DNA from 3 places in the Shewanella sp. SM68 genome. Region 1 is predicted to be linked to each of the others. Evidence: predicted binding sites of a transcription regulator. Region 1 holds the regulator's gene; each other region holds the start of a gene.
The links. Region 1 encodes MetJ, which represses methionine synthesis genes. Its sites were predicted from a motif close to TAGACGTCTAGACGTCTA; they were not measured.

Region 2: serA (phosphoglycerate dehydrogenase) is a predicted target of MetJ. The motif match lies at 3,235-3,252, and genes of this name have one in related genera.
Region 3: metE (5-methyltetrahydropteroyltriglutamate--homocysteine S-methyltransferase) is a predicted target of MetJ. The motif match lies at 2,838-2,855, and genes of this name have one in related genera.

The regions. Positions count from the first base shown of each region.
Region 1 covers NZ_JAKKRU010000005.1:136,619-142,070, forward strand. Annotated here, with positions in the region: gene L5M40_RS10395 (4Fe-4S dicluster domain-containing protein) at 1-266, shown strand, start outside; gene nrfD (NrfD/PsrC family molybdoenzyme membrane anchor subunit) at 269-1,216, shown strand; gene L5M40_RS10405 (sulfite exporter TauE/SafE family protein) at 1,323-2,066, opposite strand; gene metJ (met regulon transcriptional regulator MetJ) at 2,201-2,515, opposite strand; gene metB (cystathionine gamma-synthase) at 2,728-3,891, shown strand; gene L5M40_RS10420 (bifunctional aspartate kinase/homoserine dehydrogenase II) at 3,903-5,452, shown strand, end outside.
Region 2 covers NZ_JAKKRU010000004.1:336,729-342,180, reverse strand. Annotated here, with positions in the region: gene L5M40_RS09480 (hypothetical protein) at 1-45, shown strand, start outside; gene ygfZ (tRNA-modifying protein YgfZ) at 800-1,762, opposite strand; gene serA (phosphoglycerate dehydrogenase) at 1,917-3,146, opposite strand; gene L5M40_RS09465 (DUF2238 domain-containing protein) at 3,301-3,909, shown strand; gene L5M40_RS09460 (helix-turn-helix transcriptional regulator) at 4,304-4,969, shown strand; gene L5M40_RS09455 (curlin) at 5,144-5,452, opposite strand, start outside.
Region 3 covers NZ_JAKKRU010000002.1:330,803-336,254, forward strand. Annotated here, with positions in the region: gene queG (tRNA epoxyqueuosine(34) reductase QueG) at 1-360, shown strand, start outside; gene metE (5-methyltetrahydropteroyltriglutamate--homocysteine S-methyltransferase) at 457-2,727, opposite strand; gene L5M40_RS04545 (LysR family transcriptional regulator) at 2,928-3,833, shown strand; gene L5M40_RS04550 (HDOD domain-containing protein) at 3,914-4,642, opposite strand; gene L5M40_RS04555 (TonB-dependent receptor) at 4,922-5,452, opposite strand, start outside.

The sequences.
Region 1 (5,452 bases):
CGTGCCCTTATAAAGTGCGCTTTATGAACCCAGAAACCAAGGCCGCGGATAAGTGTAACTTCTGTAAAGACAGTCGTTTAGCACGGGGCGAAGAGCCAGCGTGTGTGACTGTGTGTCCAACCGATGCCTTAGTGTTTGGTGATGCTAATGATCCAAGCAGTGAAGTGGCCATCATGCTCAACACTAAAATCACTTACCAAGATAAAACCCATTTGGGCACTAAACCTAGGGTATATCGCGTTCCTACCAAAAGAGGGGGGATTTGATTATGAACAATACTTGGGGCGACATGGCGCAATATGATCCTGTCACTTGGCACTGGGTCATCGCCGTTTACCTGTTTATGGCGGGTTTATCCGCGGGCAGTTTACTGATTGGCATTGGTTTGCGCTGGGCGAATAAGGAACTCAGCGCGGGAGCTGAAAGCAGCATTCTTAAGGCGGCAGCGATTATTGGACCTGTGGCAATTAGCTTAGGTTTAGCTTGCTTAGTGTTTGATTTAACCAAACCATTCCACTTTTGGCTGATCTTAATTCACTATAACTTCCAGTCAGTTATGGCAATCGGGGTGCTGGCGCTGCTGGCCTATTCTCCCTTGGCCTTTGCATACGCCATTATTGTGCTGCGGAATGACTTACCAAAATGGGGTTTGGGTTTCCTAACACCTATCGCTAAGTTACTTATGCCATTTCGAAAGCTGATTGAAGTATTGTTGTTTGTCCTCGCCATTGGCGTAGGGGCTTACACTGGCTTCTTAATTTCGGCGATGAATGCCTATCCTATGCTCAACACTGCGGTACTGCCTGCGCTGTTTTTAGTGTCAGGTCTATCGGCGGGCGCTGCGGCAAATGCGGTACTGGCGTTGCTGATGTTTAAGACGGACAGCCACGACAAAACCTTAGTGAAGATGCACGGTTTAGAATTGCCTGTGATGGCGATTGAAATCCTGTTCCTGTTCATGTTGTTCTGCGCCTTGTACTTCAAGGGCGGCGCGGCGGCTGCGGCCTTAGCATCGTTAACTTCTGGGCTATGGGCAAGCGTGTTCTGGATAGGCGTTGTCGGTATAGGTTTTGGTATTCCATTGCTGTTTATGCTGCTACCCGCCGCGACTCGCCACACTAAGGGGGCGATGATCATGGTGGCTTGTGCGAGCTTAACGGGCGTACTCGCCTTAAGACACTTTATTGTGTACGCAGGGCAAAGCTATTTAAGCTGAGTGTAATCTGGCTTTACATATTGATAGATAAAGAAAAAGCACTGGCAATGTCAGTGCTTTTTTATTGTTTGAATCTTGAGAAGGTTTGCCAGTACAAGCAGGACGCTTATTGGGGTAATAACTCGATAACCGACTTCACCGTTAGCACTAAGGCGCTGATACTGCACAGGACTAACGTCGCCATTTTTGTCTTCTCTTTATCGACACGGCCCACTAATCGTCCTGCGACTAAGTAACCTAAAATCACTGAGGGGAGCAGCATCAACGACAGCCACAGATGTTTTAATTCTAATAAGCCAGTGATCGCTAAAATGATCAGTGCAATCATGGAGCTAAAAATGAAGAAGGCCGACAGGGCTGCGCGAAACTGCGAGGCATCTTTGCCTGCCAACAAAATCGCCATCGGTGGGCCACCAATCGCGGCGATATTGCCGAAGATCCCTGAAACCACACCTGCACCGAAGAGGGTTTTCTTATTCACTGGCAGGCTGAATTTATACAGGCTGAGGATCACTGCGACAGTCACAATGGCGGCGATGGATAAACCCAGTATGGGCTGAGGCGCAAACAGCAACAGGCTCGCGCCGATAAAACCGCCGGGCACGCGACCTATGAGCGCATATTGCAAGCCATTGAATTCTAAGTGACCGCGTTCACGCACTAAGGTCAGCAGGGCGATGGAGAAACCCATAGCAATAACAGGCGCAGGTACAAGTTGTGGATCGACGATATACAGCAAAGGACTGGCGACAACCGCAAGTCCAAACCCAATCAGACTTTGGGTTAAGGCGCCCAGAAACACGACCAGCGAGGCTAAGGCGAGTGTCTGTGGATCTATCATAGAAAACATAGGATTTCCTATATCCCAAACCAACTCAAGATAGTGAAATTTAAAGTTTGAAGTCGCTTGGGTATAAACAAAAAGGGATCGTTAACGATCCCTATTGATGAGCACTGTGATATGACTTTGAAAGCGACGAGTCGTTATTCCATGTCTTCCCACTCTATTCCCATTTGATCCATTAACAACTTGGCTTCGGCGGGAATACTGTCTGGGTTATCTTTTGACAGATCTTCATCGTTGGGCAATGGCTGGCCAGTGTAGGCGTGCAAAAATGCCTCACACAACAGCTCGCTGTTGGTGGCGTGACGCAAATTATTGACCTGACGACGAGTACGTTCGTCCGTGAGGACCTTAAGCACTTTGAGCGGAATAGACACAGTAATTTTTTTTACTTGTTCATTCTTCTTGCCATGTTCAGCATAGGGGCTGATGTATTCCCCATTCCATTCAGTCATTGACTCACCTGTTATAACGCTAAATTCGGGGCAGATTTTAAACCCTTACAAAGAACAGTCAAATTATTGCTACTATTTCTTTGTGATTGCAAACAGATTTCTTTATGTTCAGACGTCTAAACGTCTTCACGCCTATTGACGATGGCGTTGGGCTTAGGTACATTTAGACGTCCAGACATCTCTATCAGTCTATCGAATTTAGGAGTCCACCCATGGCAGAGCGTCAATTAGCCACACTGGCAGTGCGTCAGGGTATCGAAAGCGATACTCAATATGGCGCAGTTGTGCCACCGATTTATTTGTCGACTAATTACGCCTTCGATGGTCATAAAAATCCCCGCGAATTCGATTACAGTCGTTCAGGCAACCCAACGCGCTGCATTTTAGGCGAAGCATTAGCGCAATTAGAAAAGGGTGCCACTGGCATAGTGACCTGCACTGGCATGGCGGCCATCACCTTAGTGACTACTTTGCTCGGCCCCGATGACTTATTAGTTGTGCCCCATGATTGCTATGGTGGTTCCTACCGTTTATTTACCAACTTGGCGAAGAAAGGCCAGTTTAAGCTGATTGTGGTCGACCAAACCGACAGCCAAGCGTTAGCCGCCGCCATTGCGCAGAATCCTAAGATGGTGTGGCTCGAAACCCCATCGAACCCGTTATTGCGTGTGGTGGATATCGAAGCCATTGCTAAGGCGAGCCATGGTGTCGGCGCGCTGGTGGTGGTCGATAACACTTTTTTATCGCCAATATTGCAACAACCCCTATTGTTAGGCGCGGATATCGTTATCCACTCCACCACTAAATATATCAATGGTCATAGCGATGTGGTCGGCGGCGCTGTGGTCGCCAAAGACGCGCAAATCGGCGAAAGCTTACATTGGTGGTCGAACACTCTAGGCTTAACGGGGTCGGCCTTCGACAGTTATCTGACCCTGCGCGGCCTACGTACCTTAGCTGTGCGTATTCGCGAGCATCAAACCAATGCCCAGCGTATTATTGAGGTATTAACGCAAAGCCCTGTGGTGAGCAAAGTCTATTATCCAGGTCTTGCGGATCACCCAGGTCACGCCATTGCGGCCAAGCAACAACAGGGCTTTGGCGCTATGCTGAGCTTTGAGCTCAAAGGCGGCGAGGCCGAAGTGGTGGCCTTTTTAGGTGCACTCAGCTTATTTAGTGTGGCGGAAAGTTTAGGTGGCATCGAAAGTTTAGTGGCAGTGCCCGCAACTATGACCCACAGAGCCATGGAGCCGCAGGCGCGCTTCGAGGCTGGTATTAAGGACACCCTATTGCGTCTATCGGTGGGTATTGAAGATGCCGCCGATTTAGTTGCAGATATTCAAGCAGGATTAGCCGCCGTTGCGGCTTGTCAGTAGAGGAATAATAGATGGCACGTTGTCACTTACATAAATTTGGTGGCTCCAGTTTAGCGGATGCCGATTGTTATCGCCGAGTCGCCCATATCCTGTTAACCCACGGTCATAGTGATGATCTCGTGGTGGTCTCTGCGGCGGGTAAAAGCACGAATTTCCTGTATAAATTATTAGCGCTGCGTGATGCGGGTCAGCTATGGCAAGAAGAATTACAAGTGCTGATCAGCTACCAACAGGGGTTGATTGAGCAGTTGTTGTCGAATGAACAAGCCCGCGATCTGCGTGAGCGTTTGGCCACTGATAAAGCGCAACTCATCAGCTTGTTGTCCTTAGATGAGCGCAATGAATACCAAATCAACCATGTGGTAAGCTTTGGCGAACGTTGGTCGGCACGTTTAATGGCGGCGCTACTGCGCGAATCTGGCGTGGCGGCAAGCCATGTGGATGCCTGTTCAATTTTAGTGGCCGATGAAGCCGCTGTGCCGCAAATTCGGGTACAAGAATCCCGCGCTAAAGTACAAGCCCTATTAGCCGCCCACCCAAATGAACGGCTGGTGATCACCGGCTTTATCTGCGCTAACGAGCGTGGCGATACCTTGTTACTTGGTCGTAATGGTTCAGATTTTAGCGCCAGCCTGATTGCGAGTCTCGCTGATATCGAGCGCGTGACCATTTGGACCGATGTGGAAGGGGTGTTCAACGCCGATCCTAATAAAATCAACGATGCCAAGTTACTGAAAAGCATGTCACTTGCCGAAGCCGATCGCCTAGCGCGTTTAGGCTCGCCAGTATTGCATTCGCGCACTTTGCAGCCGTTATTCAATACCGAAGTGAGCTTAGCGGTGCGTTCAAGTTATGCGTCCCACACCGACTTTACCTTAATCGCGCCCCACAGTTCGTCGGCGAGCGCGCCTGTGGTGACTAATCTCAATGCTGTTGTCCTGTTCGGCTTTAAACTCACGGGTGAGTTAACCCGTTTATTAGATTTATTGATCGCCGCGGGTTTAACGCCATTGGCCCATTGGACCTCTGCCCATCAAAGGGTTGAACTTGCCTATACCGCTGAGAATCAAAAACAAGTTCAAAGATTACTCGATGCCGAGGCAGAAGCATTAGGGATCAGTGATCAGCAGATCAACACAGATTTTGGTTTAGTCGCATTAGTGAGTGCCGACGCCGAACATTATCGCCGCAGCTTCGCCCGTTTACTGAGCCGTGATGCTAAACCTTTGTTCAGTGGCGATTTAAGTTTAGTGACGTTAGTGCCCCAGTCACAGGTGAATCTGTTAACCCAAAAAGTTCACCGCCGCTGCGCTGGCCCGCGTAAACGCATTGGTGTCCTGCTGCTCGGTGTGGGTAATATCGGTGAGGCTTGGATCGATCTGTTTAAGTCGGTTTCACCATCATTGGACCATGAACTCGAAGCCAGTGTTGAGTTAGTCGGTTTGGTCAGTTCGAGTAAAGCCTTGATTAAATCCACTGGGATTAATCTTGCCGCGTGGCAAACAGAGTTTAATACTGAAGCCACGCCTTGGCAGTATGAACATTTATTCGAGCAATTAGA
Region 2 (5,452 bases), on a different contig from region 1:
CAAGGCCAAGCTGCCGACCTGACGTATGTAGAATTAGAGATATAAAAAAGCCCCTCATCGAGGGGCTAGTCATACTACTTTTTGTCTTTTGATCTCAATGTTCTGACATCATTAATGATCGAGCTAATGTGTTCCGTCCATGCCGAGTGGCTCATCTGTCCTAGCTCATCTCGCTTACTTTCAACGCAATCAAGCATTATCACTAACTTGCTTTCTAAGCTTTGAAATGGGTCGGTACTCACAACGTGCATATAATCTCCTTTCATTTATTGCGTCAACAGTTACTAATTTTTATGGTTACAAGCTTTAACTGTGTGTTTTATGTTCAGTTAGTCTTACTCCTTCAGGATCATGCCGATCTGTATCTGGTTATGAATCTCAGAATAAAATAGTTCCTAAAACGCGCAATGGCATATTCAGACCCTTTTTATCGGTTAAAGAGATTTAACCACAGAAAACACCATAGGTTTTCTTTCGAAATTCAAAATGAAATACAGTTGCGTGATCTAGGAAGTGTGTTAGTAGGGAGAGTTTACGAGGTGTTTAAAGGTGGTTTATACCACCTTTAAAGCGGTTTAATTGGGATGGGTAAAAAGTGAGGCGATTAGCTGATATAGTGTGATCAACATTAGCGCGACAAGTGATCACAATTCGCGCCGCGCTACACTGCCAGAAGCAATTGCCATTCGAGATACTTATTTAGAAAATTGATGCTCGAAGTGCATTGACTAAGAGAAAGGCGCCATTGGCGCCTTTATTCTGCTTCAATATTTTATACTAATCATATTAAATCAAAGTATTACGCTTCATCTAATGAGTAGGGCAGGGCTTGGAGCGTTAAATGTGATTGTTCATCGTCGGCAAAACGTAGCTGAGTATCATTAGCCGTGTCATTAGGAAGTACGGCGGTTAACAAGACTTGGTTGCCGCGCTGTACAAACTCAATGATTTGACCGCCACGGCGAAAACTGTCTTCCATCGCGATTTCGAGGCCTGATGCTAGGGTGATTTGAAGATTGGTGTGACCGCGCAAAATATACAGGGCGCGTTTATTACCACCGCGATATTTCATTCGCGCTATGGTTTCTTGTCCCATGTAACAGCCCTTATTGAAGCTGATACCGTTAACCGCTTGTAGATTACACATCTGCGGTACGTACTGACTGGCATGGCTGGCGGCAAGGTTGGGGTAACCCGCTGCAATCTCTAACGCTTGCCATGCACTGGCGTCAAATACACTCAGTTCCGATTGCGCAACTAAAGCCGCTGCGGCATTTGGTGTTAATACTAAAATAAAACGTTCAGCGTCTTTTAAAATCGCACCCTTTTCAATGAGAGTGAGCTCTTGCTGAATGTCACCAAAATGTTTGTTCACGAATTGGCTTGCCTGTTCACCGGCAACCCCGAGCAGAGTCCATTCAGCGGATGCATTGCTTAGGGTGGCTTTACTAAACACGGCATATTTTTGTAACTGGGGTAAATCGACTTCGATGGCATCCTTTGGCATCAACATAAAGAGTGCATCTTGAATGGCAAAGGTTCTGAAACTTGCCAGCATTTTACCTTTAGGATCGCAATGGGCGCCCCAGCGCCATTGATCCGTGGCCAATGAGCTGATATCTGTGGTCACTTGGCCATGGATAAAACTGCGGCCTTGTTCTCCAACGACTTTGATGAGGCCCAAATGAGATAAGTTGGCAAGCATAAGTGGAGGCAAGGTAGCGTCCAGATCCCAATGGGGCGTAGAAACTGAAATAGTCATAGCGAGATCCTGAAAATGAAGACGATGTGAGAGGCTAGATTGTAACGGAATTCCAGTTAGCTCAAAAGCATAAGGCGCACATATCTGTGAATGATCTGTGCGCCTTAATATGTGTGCTTTAGTCGATAGGCTTAAAGCGAGTGGAGTTTAAAGTTTAAAACAGCACGCGGGTACGCAATGTACCTTCAATCGCTTTGAGTTCAACTAAGGCTTCTTCCGCTTGAGTTGTGTCGACTTCCATCACGACATAACCAATTTCTGCGGTGGTCTGCAAATATTGGGCGGCGATGTTGATGCCTTTTTCCGAGAAGGCTTGGTTGATCTTGATCAACACGCCCGGACGGTTTTGGTGAATATGCAGCAAGCGCGAGGTGCCTTTATGCGTTGGTAATGACACTTCAGGGAAGTTAACCGCAGAAACGGTTGAGCCGTTGTCTGAGTATTTAGCGAGCTTACCCGCGACTTCGATACCAATGTTTTCTTGGGCTTCGGCCGTGCTACCGCCGACATGCGGCGTGAGTAGAACATTGTCTAAACCGCGTAGAGGACTGATAAATTCATCGTCATTCGATTGTGGTTCAACGGGGAACACATCGATTGCGGCACCTGCGAGGTGACGTTCTTTTAACGCAACGGTTAAAGCTTCAATATCGACTACAGTACCGCGTGATGCGTTGATAAAGATGCTGCCCTTTTTCATTGCTGCAAACTCGGCAGCGCCTATCATGTCTTTTGTTTGTGGAGTTTCAGGGACATGTAAGCTTACTACATCAGCTTGTGCTAATAGGAGTTCCAACGAATGGACTTGTTGTGCGTTACCTAGTGGCAGTTTGTCTTCGATATCGAAGAACACGACGCGCATACCTAAGGTTTCCGCCAGAATGCCAAGTTGAGTACCAATATGGCCGTAACCAATCACACCTAAGGTTTTACCACGCACTTCATAGCTGCCCGCTGCGGTTTTCATCCAGCCGCCACGGTGAGCGATAGCGTTGCGTTCAGGGATACCCCGCATCAACATAATGATTTCGCCAATCACGAGTTCTGCAACACTGCGAGTGTTTGAGAAGGGAGCGTTAAATACTGGGATACCAAGGGATTCGGCGGTGGCAAGGTCAACTTGGTTGGTTCCAATACAGAAACATCCTATCGCGATTAACTTCTCGGCACGTTTCAGCACCTCTGCAGTTAATTGGGTACGCGAACGAAGTCCCACAAAATGCGCATCTTTAATGGACTCAAGTAAGGCTTCATCGCTTAAGGAAGCTTTGTGGTATTCGATATTGGTGTATCCCGCACGTTCAAATACATCGACCGCAGATTGGTGGACGCCTTCCAACAGCAGGATCTTGATCTTATCCTTGTCCAGCGAATGTTTCGCCATGATATGGGTACCCTCTAATTAATAGAAATGTTTCTTATGATATGCTCACAACCTTCACCCACCAAAGTAGCACTTTTTTTGCTCAGTGTGGAGGGCTAGATGGCTAAAGTTAATATTCTAAATTTAGAACAATATCGCATAAGAGGAAGAAACATTGAATAACAAAATCGCATGGTGCGGTATTTACCTCTCAGTTTTGGTGTGGTCGGCGATAAAACCCGCAGATCCTTTCACATGGTGGCTCGAAGCCTTGCCTGCATTGATTGCTGTACCGATTTTATTCTTTACTCGTAAACGTTTTCCACTAACACCTTTAGTATATTTTCTCGTCTTAATACACTGCTGTGTGTTGTTTGTAGGCGCTCATTATACTTACGCTGAAGTGCCGTTATTCGACACGATTGCCGATTGGATGGGTTCAGAACGTAATAATTACGATAAAGTGGGTCATTTTGCGCAAGGTTTTATCCCAGCTATGCTTGCCCGTGAAATTATGTTGCGTAATCAAGCTGTTAAACCTGGGGCTTGGTGTGCGTTTCTTGCCACTTGTTTTGTGCTCGCTTTTTCGGCGTTTTATGAACTGATCGAATGGTGGGTTGCTGTGGCAACCGGCGAAGGGGCGGAAGCCTTTTTAGGGACTCAAGGCTATGTATGGGATACCCAATCTGACATGTTTCTTGCCCTCATTGGTGCAATTGTCGCGTTAGCTTTACTGTCTCGTTTTCAAGATAAACAAATCGCGAGACTCAAGCAGAGGATTTAGCGGCTAAAAGTGGGTGATGCTCTCTGTTCGAGTTGTAAGACTTTCTTCCCTGAAATGTATGGTGTGAGTGTGATGACATTGAGTTGTCATACTTTAGTGTTGTTATTGTGTTTTCTTTGTGTTGCAACTTTGGATTGATAACGTCATAGTTGGAAAGTATTAGGTGCTGGGCGTTGGCCAAGTAAAACGGTATTTTTGACTGTTATTCCATTTTATTGTGGTGAGTTAGTCGAACCTACTAGCATTAAACAGGGAATAGTACATTTGGGTGATGTTTTTCAATCGTTAACTAGTCAGAATTAACTAGGTTAATGGAATGTTGAAAAATCTAACTAAAAAGACGAGTCAAACATACCATTTTGCAATAGAGAATACTTTTCAGGGAGGAGAGTCATTGAGCACAATTAATGAATTGGTTTTTTTACACCAAATGGCCGCGCCATGTCATTTAGCGTTACTCGCTGAATCCATAGGTTTGAAAACGCGTATAGTAAAGCATGCGGCAGAACTGGATTTAGACAAGAGTCGCCGTAGTTTTTATCTGATCACCCAAAAAGGTTCTGCATTAGATAACAAAGGGATACCTCTGTTAGCTTCGCGATTAGTGTCACATTTTCCTGTGGCGCTGTATCAAGTTGAGCGAGACTCCTTAGACCAAGAATCTGCAATGTTGCTCGGCATTCGAGGTATTTTATTTGCCGATCAACGTATGGATCTGATGTTAACGGGTTTACGTAAAATGGTGGCAGAGGAACTTTGGTACGATAGAACTTTGCTAAGCAAAATGTTCCGCCGTGTCGTACAAAAGTTAGAAGGTAATAATGAAATGCCCTCTGATACTGTGGCTATGCTGCAGATGCTGACATCCCGTGAACGCACTATCATTCAATTCGTATCGAGTGGTGCGAGAAATAAAGAAATCGCTCATAGGTTATGTATCAGCGAACATACAGTGAAGGCGCATATTTCTTCTATTTTCCGCAAGACACAGTCTCGTAATCGGGTTGAGCTTTTACGTTGGGCGCAAACCTATCAAACTCACTTTGAGCTGTGCAGTTAGTCAGTTAAAGATATTGGTCGTTAGCTTTTCGCTGTGAGTGGTTAATGTTAATGATTACTAGCATATCAACATAGAAAAGCGGGAATGTTTATTTAAACATTCCCGCTTTTTGTTTAATACCCTTTTTATAAACCACCACTAAAGAGTTTAGCTGTGGTGGTTTAACAGTATTGACTAGTATTGCACTACAGTGGCAACGTTCATATTGCCTGATTGGTTCACGTTGATGCTGTTGTTAGTGCCTGCTTGAGAACCTAACACTAAGTTGTCATTACCCGTTTGAGTGATTGACAGGCTGTTATTGTCACCGCTAACGCCAAATGAATTTGAAGCAAATGAAGTGTCGTTATCGCCGCCTACCCAGTTACCGTTACCTGATTGAGTAATTTGCGCGGTGTTTTCATCACCTTCAATAATCAGGTCAATAACGTTAAGATCGCCACTTTGAAGTGCGCTGACATCGGCATTGTTGTTGCCAGCAAC
Region 3 (5,452 bases), on a different contig from region 1:
TTTCATATTCGTCCGCAGTTAAAGCAACCTGACCTTCTCAGCCTTTTTGCTTGGAGCGAGGCCGAGTTTCTTAAACAAACTGAAGGCAGCGCCATTCGTCGCATTGGACATAAACGTTGGCTACGTAATATTGCAGTAGCACTGGGTAACGCTCCCGCGAGCCCAAGCATTATTGCCGCACTTAACGCCCGCAATCACAGCGAAGATATCGATGAGATAGTGCGTGAGCATATTGAATGGGCGCTTAATGCCCAGCAATCGCGCCTTGCTGAAAGCGCAGCAACTGAACAACAAAAAGCCCGCCGCAAAACCGAGCGCATGGTGCGCATTATCGAAAAAGGCTTACCGCGAGATGCTTAAGTTAGTCGGCAAGCAATAAACAACAACGGATGCATAAGCATCCGCTGTTACTAACTCAATAAACTCAGTAAAAAAATATTTCACTCAAGCATAATATTAACCAAGGCGGTGACGTAGTTCTCGCGTGGCATCGACCATGTTTTTCAGTGCGGGTTCGACTTCATCCCAAGTACGGGTTTTTAGGCCACAATCTGGGTTGACCCACAGCTGACGTACGGGCACTTTTTGCGCCGCTTTCTCGATTAAGTGCACCATGGCCTCCACACTTGGAGTGTTTGGCGAGTGAATGTCGTACACACCGGGACCGATTTCATTGGGATATTCAAAATCTTCGAAGGCATTGAGTAACTCCATCCGTGAACGCGAAGTCTCGATAGTGATCACATCGGCATCCATGGCGGCAATCGCGGTAATCGTATCATTGAACTCGCTGTAACACATGTGGGTGTGGATTTGAGTCTCATCAATAACCCCTGCAGCGCTGAGTTTAAAGGCATTCACCGCCCAATCTAAATAGGCTTGCCACTCACTTTGTTTCAATGGCAGACCTTCACGGAAGGCTGGCTCATCAATTTGTATAATGCCAATACCTGCATTTTGTAAATCCACCACTTCATCACGGATCGCCAGCGCCAGCTGAGTCGCAATCACATCGCGGCCGATATCTTCACGGGCGAATGACCAATGCAGAATCGTCACAGGGCCAGTTAACATGCCTTTTACAGGCTTGTCTGTTAGGCTCTGGGCAAACTCGGCCCAATCGACCGTCATCGCCTTTGGACGACTAACATCGCCATAAATCAATGGCGGCTTAACACAGCGTGAGCCATAACTTTGCACCCAACCATTTTTAGTAAAACCAACGCCCGCAAGCTGCTCACCAAAGTATTCCACCATATCGTTGCGCTCGGCCTCACCATGAACCAGCACATCGATACCGAGTTTAAGCTGGCGGTCGATAGTATCGCGGGTGACTTGCTGCAATTGTTCGGTATATTGTGCATCACTTAGCTCGCCCTTGCGCCAGCGACTGCGTAGTCCACGGATTGCCGGTGTTTGTGGGAAGGAACCAATGGTAGTGGTCGGCAACAGAGGTAAACGATACTTCTGCTGCTGCACAGCTTGGCGTACGCTAAAATCACTGACACGCTCATAATCGGCAGATGTCAACGCGGCAACGCGGGCAATCACTTGACTGTCGGCGGCCTGCGCTTTCGCCTCACGGCGTGCCAAACAGGTTTGCACAATCTCTTTTGCCGCGATAGATTCAGGTGCCAGTAGCAATTGGCGCACATTGGCCAGTTCGAGTAATTTCTGCTTCGCAAACGCGAGTTGTTGACGCAGCGCGGGCTCAAGCGTGGCTTCCACCTCTAAATCCACAGGGCTGTGCAGGAGTGAGCAAGAGGTACCGATCCACAAGCGATCTCCGAGATCACGGGCAACCGCGCCTATGCGTTCGGCAATCAAATCCGCCTCTGCCGCCCACACGTTGCGGCCATTGACCACACCCGCCGACAGAATTTGATCTTGACCAAGCGCATTGGCAAAGACTGCCAATTGATCCGGCGCTGTGACTAAATCGATATGCAACCCCGCGACCGGCAAGGCCGATACCAGCGCTTGATGGTGTGCGATACCGCCGTAATAACTGGTAAGAAGGATCTTCACCTTCGCAGTGCTGAGGGCTTGATACGCCTCAGTGATCGCTGCTTGCCATTCGCCATCCAATTCCAATGCGAGCATGGGCTCATCGAGCTGTACCCATTGCACTCCCTGAGTAGCAAAACGCGCCAAAATGTCAGCATAAGCAGCTAATAAATTGGGTAATAAGCTTAACTTATCAAACTCTTGGCCCACAGTTTTAGCAAGGAACAAGTAGCTAACAGGGCCGAGTAGCACAGGTTTGGCTTTATAGCCTAGCGCTTGCGCTTCGCTGACTTCCTCAAAAAACTGCTCATAGGCAATCGAAAACACTTGGTTTTGCGTGAGTTCAGGTACTAGATAGTGATAGTTAGTATTGAAATACTTGGTCATTTCAGAGGCTGGCGCATCTTGGCCCGTTGGCGCTCTGCCGCGGGCAACACGGAATAAAGTATCGAGATCGATGCCCCCTTCACCACGGTGACGTTCAGGAATAGCATTTAAGGTCGCGCTTAAGGTCAGTACTTGATCATAAAAGGCAAAATCACCCACGGGAACTTGCTCAATGCCAGCAGCCGTTTGCCACTGCCAATGGGTGCGGCGAAGTTCGCTCGCCACTTCACGCAATTGCGCCTGAGTGCTCTCACCACGCCAGTATTTTTCTAAGGCAAATTTCAATTCACGACGACGCCCAATACGGGGAAACCCAAGACTATTTAATTGCATACTCTATCTTCCTTTATTTGAGATAAGCCACATTCGGCACTTGCACCCACCAGATTGTTTTCTCTTGGCACTTTTCAGCACTTCAGCCTTGATAAATAACAATGGGCGTCTGGACGTCTAGAAGTTTATTGTGTTAGTCTCTATGCCAGCAACCGAATTGATTTCAAGCACAACATGAGCGAAATTCACTTGGAGTGAACATGATCGAACTAAGACACCTGCGAACCTTAATGGCCCTGAAAGAAAGCGGCAGTTTGGCGGGCGCAGCCAAAAAACGTTTTGTCACTCAATCCGCCCTCTCCCACCAGATTAAGGAGTTGGAGCAAAGGATTAACTCGCCCATTTTTGTGCGTAAGAGTAAGCCACTGTCATTCACCCAAGAAGGTGCACGCCTGCTGCATCTGGCCGAAGAAATTTTGCCTAAGGTGTTAGAAACCGAGACAGATTTGAAGAATGGGCTGGAAACCGAAACCAATCAGTTGCGTGTCGGCATTGAGTGCCATAGCTGTTTTCGCTGGTTAATGCCTGTAATGGAGCAATTTAGACAAGATCATCCGACAGCCGAGTTAGACTTGTCGAGCCGCCACTTGTTCGACTCGCTCAATGCCTTAGAAATGGGTGAACTGGATATTGTATTAACCTCAGATCCTGTGCCTGGGCATTCACTCGCCTACCAGCATTTGTTTGATTTTGAAGTGAAGTTAGTGGTTGCTAAGGATCATCCTTTAGCGAAAGAAGCCTATGTCACCCCTAAGCAATTAGCACACTTGCCTATTATCAGTTATCCAGTGCCGTTGACGCGTTTAGACATTTATCGCCACTTTTTAGAGCCTGCGGGCATAGAGGCGGGCGAGCAAAAAACCTGTGATTTAACCATGATGTTATTGCAACGCATCGCCTGTAAAGACGGCATAGCCGCACTGCCAAGTTGGTCGATTAATGAAGGACATGGACTGAGTCTCGCTACGGTAAAACTCGGCCAAGAAGGTCTGAAACGACCGCTATTTGGTGCCTATCGCCGCCACAGTGCTAACTCTGCATTGATCCAAAATTGGTTACAACTGGTGGCGAGGGAAGGTTTATCCCGCCAGCAGAAGACGAATTAATGCGGGTGACATTGAGTAAAAAAGCCTGCGAATGCAGGCTTGTTTATTGAGTCAAATGACTATTTCATAGCATCGACAAATTACAGCGGATTCATCAACAATCCACGCATAGACAAGACACGGCGCAGTATCAACCCTGATGAATTAGGATTACGGGTCTGACGCAAATTATGGGCGATCATAAATTCTTGACGCAGATCCTGATCGAGATCTAACGCCTCGAACGCTTCGATGGTTAAGGTCTGTTGTTGATTATCAATCAATGACTTAATCACACTTAAAGGAAATGACTGTTCGGCATTAGCATTTAAATAGGCAAATGCGGTCAGTGCGATAATTTGGCCGAACACACTGAACAGAGCTAAGGTTTGCACTTCGTCAGCATCAACCTCCACACCTTCCATATCCGCTAAGCTATCTACCGCATCCGTTGCAATATCTTCAGTCAGCTTCCAATAACCTTGGACCAACTTTTTATAGGGCTGTGGCAGTTCATCGAGGCGTTCTTTTAAATAGAACGTAAAGGCGTAGCGATAGATATTAACTTGACCTAAGCGGATCAAAGCTTCTTTCAACGAGCGAGTTTTGTGATTTTCCACTACAGCAGCCTGTGCGGAATTACTGCGCATAAGCATGTGCGCTGCCAATGCGGGATCGCTCGAGATAATGTCAATCACATTACGAATGTCACCTTCAGCAAGGATCGCTTTTTTGAGTGGAATTAGAATCCCTCGGCGGCCAATCACTTGCTCTTCGTTCGCTATGATAGCTCTAACTTGAGTAAAAACCTGTTGCTCAAGATCAGTCATAAGACACTTTACACCTGTTTATTAACAATAAGATGATTCGGTTACAGCTCACATCATACCTAAAATACTAAGAATTTCAGCCATAAACAGCAGAGTAAAATATAAATTACTCCTATTTAGTTATGACTGCCCGCTAACACTATAGATAACGACAATTAAACCACTCTACTAAAACGATATTCAAGACTATACCTATTTTAAGATTTATTCTTTGAACTCAGCGTAAAAAATAAAAAGCCAGACTGAGTCTGGCTTTGTTATTAGATAGCTCATTAATATTTAGAAGCGGTAGCCCACAGTGAAACGAATATCACGGCCTCGACCTGAGTAATAACCATTATATGTTCCACCACCATAATAGCCTGCGCTAACATAATCTTTATCGAATACATTATCGATACGCAGACTGGCAAGCCAAGCATCACGATTATAATTCAAGGCTAAATTACCAAGCACGTAACTTGCTAGCTTATCACCTTGATTAGCGTTATCGCCTTCGATAAAACGATCCCCCGTGTAGATAGCTTCGGCAAATACTTGGAAATGCTCAGCAAAATCCATGCTGACATAACCGCGTCCCGTGTGTTTTGCCACCCAAGACAGCTCTTTGCCATCGTTAGCACCATCGGTAAATTCGGCGTCGGTATAGTTATATTCCAGCCCTAGCTGCAGCGCTTTAGTGATCTGCCAATCCCAATCGGCACCCGCGCCATAACGACGAGAAGCGTCGGCATTAACGTTTGCACCGTTGAAATTTCCACCTATGGGTTTAACTGCACTCGAGTCATAAACAATTTCATCCTCTAAATC